3 regions of the Halomonas sp. Ps84H-12 genome follow, and region 1 is predicted to be linked to each of the others. Evidence: predicted binding sites of a transcription regulator. Region 1 holds the regulator's gene; each other region holds the start of a gene.
What was found. Region 1 encodes FNR, which switches genes on or off when oxygen is low (the NO sensors DNR and NnrR bind a similar motif). Its sites were predicted from a motif close to TTGATNTANATCAA; they were not measured.
Positions count from the first base shown of each region.

Region 2: a site for FNR is predicted at 1,226-1,239, ahead of NH344_RS15285 (copper resistance CopC family protein). Genes of this name have one in related genera too.
Region 3: a site for FNR is predicted at 1,284-1,297, ahead of ccoM (cytochrome c oxidase subunit CcoM). Genes of this name have one in related genera too.

Region 1 covers NZ_JAMXSJ010000017.1:74,684-76,948, reverse strand. Annotated here, with positions in the region: gene ttcA (tRNA 2-thiocytidine(32) synthetase TtcA) at 1-607, shown strand, start outside; gene fnr (fumarate/nitrate reduction transcriptional regulator Fnr) at 594-1,346, opposite strand; gene hemN (oxygen-independent coproporphyrinogen III oxidase) at 1,404-2,265, opposite strand, start outside.
Region 2 covers NZ_JAMXSJ010000036.1:24,020-26,284, forward strand. Annotated here, with positions in the region: gene NH344_RS15280 (CopD family protein) at 1-580, opposite strand, end outside; gene NH344_RS15285 (copper resistance CopC family protein) at 584-955, opposite strand; gene NH344_RS15290 (hypothetical protein) at 1,339-1,488, shown strand; gene NH344_RS15295 (DUF411 domain-containing protein) at 1,485-1,922, shown strand.
Region 3 covers NZ_JAMXSJ010000003.1:110,371-112,635, forward strand. Annotated here, with positions in the region: gene NH344_RS02350 (PqqD family protein) at 1-358, opposite strand, end outside; gene NH344_RS02355 (hypothetical protein) at 369-764, opposite strand; gene ccoM (cytochrome c oxidase subunit CcoM) at 1,049-1,174, opposite strand; gene NH344_RS02360 (peptidylprolyl isomerase) at 1,333-1,851, opposite strand; gene NH344_RS02365 (MFS transporter) at 1,983-2,265, shown strand, end outside.

The DNA of each region.
Region 1 (2,265 bases):
AGGTTTCCCAGAACACGTGTTGCCCCAGTACCTGGATAAGCAAGGCGTGGAATATCACATTCTGGAGCGTGATACCTACTCGGTGGTGAAGGAGAAAACCCCGGAAGGTAAAACCACCTGCGCACTCTGCTCAAGGCTGCGGCGTGGTTCGTTGTATGGCTTTGCCGAGGAGATTGGGGCCAACAAAATTGCTTTGGGTCACCACCGGGAAGATATCCTGGAGACGCTGTTTCTCAATATGTTCTTTGGCGGCACCTTAAAAGCCATGCCACCGAAGCTGCTCTCGGATGATGGTAAAAACATCGTGATTCGCCCGCTGGCCTACTGCAAAGAGGCGGATATTGCGGAGTTTTCAAGGCTGATGGAGTTTCCGATCATTCCCTGCAACCTGTGCGGCTCTCAGCCCAATATGCAGCGCCAGGTTGTCAAAGAGATGCTGGCGGAGTGGGATAAAAAACACCCCGGCCGGTTGGAGAGTATGTTCAAAGCGGTGACCAACGTTGCCCCTTCGCAGCTTGCCGACCGTGAGCTGTTTGATTTTGCCGGTCTGGAAGCGAAGCAGGCCGCATTGATGGAAGGGCGCATTCAGGCGTTTAACGTGAGTTAACCGCCTGGGCTTCCTCTTCAGCTAGGGTGATGAGGCGCTGCATATCCAAAATATTGACCTCGCGCCCGGAGACGGCCACCACGTTTTGCTGCTGAAAGCGGCTAAGAATACGGCTAACCGTCTCCACCGCGAGGCCTAGATAGTTGCCCATATCTGCCCGTGACATGGAAAGCCGGAAGCTATAGGGGGAGTAGCCCCGGCGCCGAAAACGGTCAGAAAGTGTAATCAAAAAGCTGGCCAGCCGCTGATCGGCAGTTTTGCGTGACAGTAAACGCATCATCCGCCGGTCGTCTCGTAGTTCCTTGCTCATGCTGCGGTAAAGCTGGCCGCGCAGTTCGGGCAGCTCCTCGGAGAGCGAGTCCAAACGGTCAAACGGAATTTCGCATACCGTGGTGGTTTCCAGGGCAATCACGGTGCCGGGGTAGTGTTCTTCGTCAATCCCATCCAGACCCACCAGCTCGCTGGGTAGAAAGAAATTGGTGAGCTGGTCGTTGCCATTCCCTTCGCTAGTCACCTGCTTCAAGCTGCCAGAGCGCACCGCGTAAACGCTGGTGAAAGGATCTCCTTGGCGAAACAGCCGCTCGCCTTTTTTCAACGGCGAGCGGCGGCGGATAATCGCATCGAACTGGCTCATATCCTCAAGCTCTAGGGCAAGCGGTAGGCACAGCGAGCTTAGGCTACAGGTTTGGCAGCGCGCCTCTTGCAGCAGTGAACGTCGTTGGCTGGCAGGATATGACATGTGGTGCTCCCTTTTTATTAGCCATCATAGGCGCAGGGGGTAGGTGTCTCGATACGCTTATAAAATCTTCGAGTAGCGTTGGTTGCCCTGATGTTGCAGGTGATTATCGAAGGCCATGGCTAAGTGCCGAATCAACAGCCGTCCGGTGGGCGTAGCTTGTAAATAGAGGCCTTGGCGCACTAGCAGGCCATCCTGCTCGGCGGTTTTCAACCGTTCAAGAGCGGTTGAAAAGTAGTCAGCGGCATTTATCTGCCAACGCTGGCCTATTGCTTCAAGGTCAATGGCCATATCGCACATTAAGCGCTCAATCACCTCTCTGCGCATTAGGTCATCCTTATTTAAGAGTAACCCTTTTACGGTCGCTAGCCTACCTTCATCTAAGGCAGCTTCATAGTGGGACAGCTGAGTGGGGTTTTGTGCGTAAACGTCATCTACCCGAGAAATAGCCGACACCCCCAAACCAATCAAGTCGCACTGGGAATGGCTTGAGTAGCCCTGGAAGTTGCGCTGCAGCGTACCGTAGCGCTGTGCCTGAGCCAAGCTGTCCTCTGGGCGAGCAAAGTGATCCATACCAATATGTACATAGCCCGCTTGGGTCAGCATCTCAATAGTGGTACGCAAAATAGCCAGTTTTTCATCCGCGCTGGGCAGGTCGGCTTCATTAATACGTCGTTGGGGCGCAAAGCGGGTTGGCATATGGGCATAGTTAAAGACCGACAGCCGTGCCGGGCCCAGTTCAATCACTTGGCTTAGGGTATCAGCGAAGCTTTGCTCGGTTTGAAAGGGCAGGCCATAAATTAAATCGAGGTTGAGCGAGCGAAAACCAAGCCGGTGCGCCTCATCCATCAAGGTTTCAGTGAGCACCCGTGGCTGCACGCGATTAATCGCTGCCTGCACCTGTGGGTTGAGATCCTGAACG
Region 2 (2,265 bases), on a different contig from region 1:
TGTGGGCGGTATTGTCCTGGTTGTGACCCCGTCCTACTAAATGGAACAGCGGCCAAAGCGAGGCCACCCAAAATGCTGCCGCCATCAGGTGAACGATCAGCAAGCCAGCCAGAACGAGGCGTGGGGTGTTTACTGTATGCCCCACCTGCACGAATGCCAGCATCACCAATAAAACGCCTACTAGGCTCACGCTGTTGGCTGTTTTCGAGAGCGCTAAGTTATTAAGCTGAATCGCCTGAACCAGCAGCAAGCCAGCTACCGCCAGCATTAGCCGGCCCCCGGACGCACCCTCAAACACGATTCCGAGCAGCATTGGGTTGGTTGCAGCAGCGATATTGCCGCCCCCAAGGTAACCAGCTTCTAAAGGCCACTGGAACAGAATCAGAATGACCCCCGCCCAGGCAGCAAAGACGCCCATGCGGGCGACGCGCCTCCGGTCGTGATCAGGGAGTCGGGGAAACGCTAGACGAAACAACACGGCCCCCGTCGCGACTAGGGCACTAAGGTAAACCCCAGCCGCCACGAGAATCATCGCGACGGTCCAGACGTCGAGGCTATTTACGGAGAACCACCAGGCCACGGGTCAGGGCTCGACCGAGAAGTTAAAACCGTCGGACATCATGTGCCCGTCATCCGATAGGCCACGCCAGCGCACCTGGTAATCCCCAGCCGAAAGAGTGTCACTGGGCTTTACGAAGTAGCGATCGACCTGTTCACTGCCTGGCTGACCATCAAGAGGAACGGGGCCGTTTGGGCCTGTCACTTCAAACTGGGTGATGCGCATCATGCCACCAAACTCGATGCCAATCTCTGCTGGGGAATCCTGAATGGTGACGCCATCCTTAGGCGAAGTGCTTGCGGCCCCTTCATGGGCCAACACTGGGCTTGCGAGCGACAGCAACAGCGTTGCTAAGGTAGCGTGAATAATAGGGAGCGAACTCTTCTTCTTTTGCATACCGTATCCTTATGTTTTTCAGGGTTGAATGGATATTGTTACTTCATCGCGGAGGCGCTAAAACTGATTCGGTTGAGCCTTGGTTAGGTTATTGTCACCACCGCCGTGGCCGGGCGCAGCCCATGCGGCGCTGGTTACCAGACTTACTGAAAGGGCAAACAAAGACGTTGTTAAAGTGGTTTTGCGCATGGTTATTTCCCTCAGGGGTGATTGTCACCCGTTTTTTATACGGTGTTAACCTGAAACGAGCCTGAACCCAGCGGGCAAAATATGATCTGTAGCAACCTTTCGTTGTCCGCAAGGTTGCAAGGCTTGACCTTAGGGTAACCCCAAGGTTGTATGCTTACAGCGTTATTACTTACTGACTTGTTAGGAGACTAACCATGATGAACGCAGATTGTTTTGCTTTTATGAGCTCCATGAGTTGGTTTGGTTGGTTAATGCCGCTCACTTTTTTACTGTTGATAGGGCTGGGTATCGCCTCGTTAGTCAAGTACTTGTTTAGCCACGCACCTCAAGGAGACCGCTCATGAAGCGATTTACCGCTACGGTTTTATCTAGTGTTTTGGCCCTAGGAGCCGCCTCGGCTCAGGCCGCATTGCCGGATGAAGCCACGCTTTACCAAAACCCCCAGTGCGGCTGCTGTGACGCTTATGCACGCCATCTTGAAGAGCTCGGCGTAGAAGTGACGATTATTGACGATGTAGAGCTGGGTGATATTAAGCAGCAGGCAGGCGTGCCCTATGGCCTGGGTTCATGCCATACCATTGAGATGGGCGAGTATTGGATCGAAGGCCACGTTCCAATGGAAGCCGTGCAGGCGCTGTTTGAGGAACAACCCGATATTGACGGTATCGGTTTGGCGGGTATGCCCATTGGCACACCGGGTATGCCGGGGCCACAAGAAAGCCCTTACAATGTGTACACGTTTACAGGCCAGGAAGATGAGCCATTTATGACCCTTTAGTAGGGTGATAAAAGCTCGCCTGCTGTCTGCACGCCGTTCTAACGGACTCTTGTAGTACAGCAGGCGCATTCAAGTCATACATTACTAAAACGAAAGCGCTGTATTAAACTTAGGATTTACTTTGCTAGTGCGTTACGGGTCGATTCGTTACGGTAAGCTAAAAATAAGATTGCGTCGTTTTCTTTACACCTACACATTGCCACACTAGCAAGCCTGTTAAAGCTTACTTTGCGCAAAAACCTCCTATTAATATTACGCCTTAATAAAAGGTGAGCATGTTGTATACCCGCGTTAGTAAGATTGGCAGTTCGCATCCCACGTTTATTTCCCAAGCCCGCGTCCT
Region 3 (2,265 bases), on a different contig from region 1:
CCCGGTATGTATCGGGAAAAATCACTAGCTGGCCATTGATTTCCACTGATCCGCAGTGCAAACCCACTAACTCCGGGTGACGATAAAAATACGCGCCGGCAGCATCCGCGATAACGCTACAGGCAGTTCCTACCGCGCTGTCCAGCAGCGCCCCTTCTGGAAGCGCGGGCGCCTCTTGCCAATACCCCTGCGGGTGCCGCCATACGCAGACCTCCGGCGATTGGGTTTGCGCGGCGCAAGGCGTCAAGGGCCAGCCTGGCATGGCAGCTGTTAGGACGGGCAGCAACTCGTCGGCATTCACTAACCGAAGGCAAGGCCCAACGCCTTCGAGCGTATAATCTTGATGATGGCTCGGCATGGCCGCTCCCTTACCAGCGCGGCAGCACACGGCTTAGGCGAATTTCAATGACGCCGTCGCGCTCCCAACGTGAGCGCTGGGGCCGAGAGTAATAACGCTCAGGATAGCCATGGCGTGAATGATGCTGATGAGAATGGCGCGCTCTGGAATAATCAGGCCGGGAGTAACGGGGGCGCGAATAGTGCGGCCGGGAATAATGGGGACGTGAATAGCTGGGACGCGAATAGCTAGGCCGTGAGCGACTTGGGCGCGAATGACGATGCTCGCGGGCTTCGGCCTGCCCCATTGATAACAAGGTAGGCGCAACGTAAAGGGCAGCTGCACCTAAACCCAGACTAGCCAGTACTTGGCGGCGTGAACGGCGCTTGCTTAAAAGGTCTTTAGTGTTGTCGGTAGAGTCACTCATCACATGTCTCCTGATCGATAAGGCTAACAGGTTAACGAACACTGTTTCTGAAATTACTCTAGCTTCACCGACCAAGCGACACCATAGTAGGCGCTTGACTTCCCTATTGTTTACTCTTTTTCTTAAAATAGGCACTTTACCAAAGCATAACTGCCAATGCGCTTCAACGGTTATTAATACAACTTAAAAAAAAGACGCAAAAAAGCCGGCCCCTTGGGCCGGCAACAGGAAGCTTACACATTAACGTAAGCCCCCTCCCCTGACGACTGACACAGTCTGCTGAATTAAGGCTTCTTACGTTCATCCTTACGCAAATGGTCACGTACCACAAAGCCTACCCAACCAACCATAAAGGTGATCATTAGCGCGACAGTAACTAGGCCGAAAATTACCGCATCATCCCAGTACATGGTGCTTCCCTCCCGCCGTGATGTATGGGGCCATCGTACTGCGTTCAGAGAAGGGGAAACTGACCTGGGTCAAGCTTTTAAAATGGTGGCCGCAAGGGTAAACGGGAACTTGATACAGGTCAGTTTTTAACGCGCTTCACCCGATAAAAACAGCTTTTTTAGAGCACTTTACGGTCTTCTACTTTGCTGTGCTCGGTGCCCGGTGGCAGCGGATGGCCTTTAGCAAGCTCTGCACGGGTGGCATCGCGAACGTCTAGAATCTTCACCTGATAGCGCAGCGTATGGCCCGCCAAGGGGTGGTTGGTATCCACCGTGACGGTATCGCCGTCGATGTTCAGCACGGTGACGATCTGCGGGCCAGCCTCGCCTTCGGTTTGAAAACGGCTGCCTGGCTCAATCTCTGCACCGCCAAACGACGCGCGACTCACCTCTTGCACCAACTCTTCGTTACGCAGGCCGTAAGCATCAGCGGGAGCCAGCGTGACGCTTAGTTCATCACCTACGGCTTTGCCGGTTAAATCTCGCTCCAAGCCCGGCAAAATATTATCGTGGCCGTGAAGATACTCCAGGGGTTTCTGACGTGCGTTGGAGTCATCCAACACGCGGGGGCTGCCATCGCTGAGCACATCGCTAAGCACGTAGTGCAGAGTCACTACCTGATGGGCGGTAATCGACACGGAAAACTCCTCTCCGGTAAGCTGTCGGCTTTGTCATGGAACGCCAACCATGAACCCTATCCATAGTCTAACATCGACGGGTTTTTGAGCGGCCCACGTCACCGATGTTTCTTTTTGGAGTACTCCCTTACATGCCCACCCCGACTCCTCAGCGCAGTTGGCTGGCGGCGCTTGGTATTTACTGCAAAGCGCCTGTCATCACCATGCTGTTTTTAGGCTTTTCCGCTGGCCTGCCCTTTCTACTGGTGTTTTCGACGCTCTCCGCATGGCTACGTAGCGACGGGGTCGAAGTAGCTGCCATCGGTTTTTTTGCCTGGATCGGCATGCTCTACTCCATCAAATTCTTCTGGGCACCGGTGGTAGACCGACTCGCGCTGCCTCTGCTCACCCGCGCCTTTGGACAACGACGCGGCT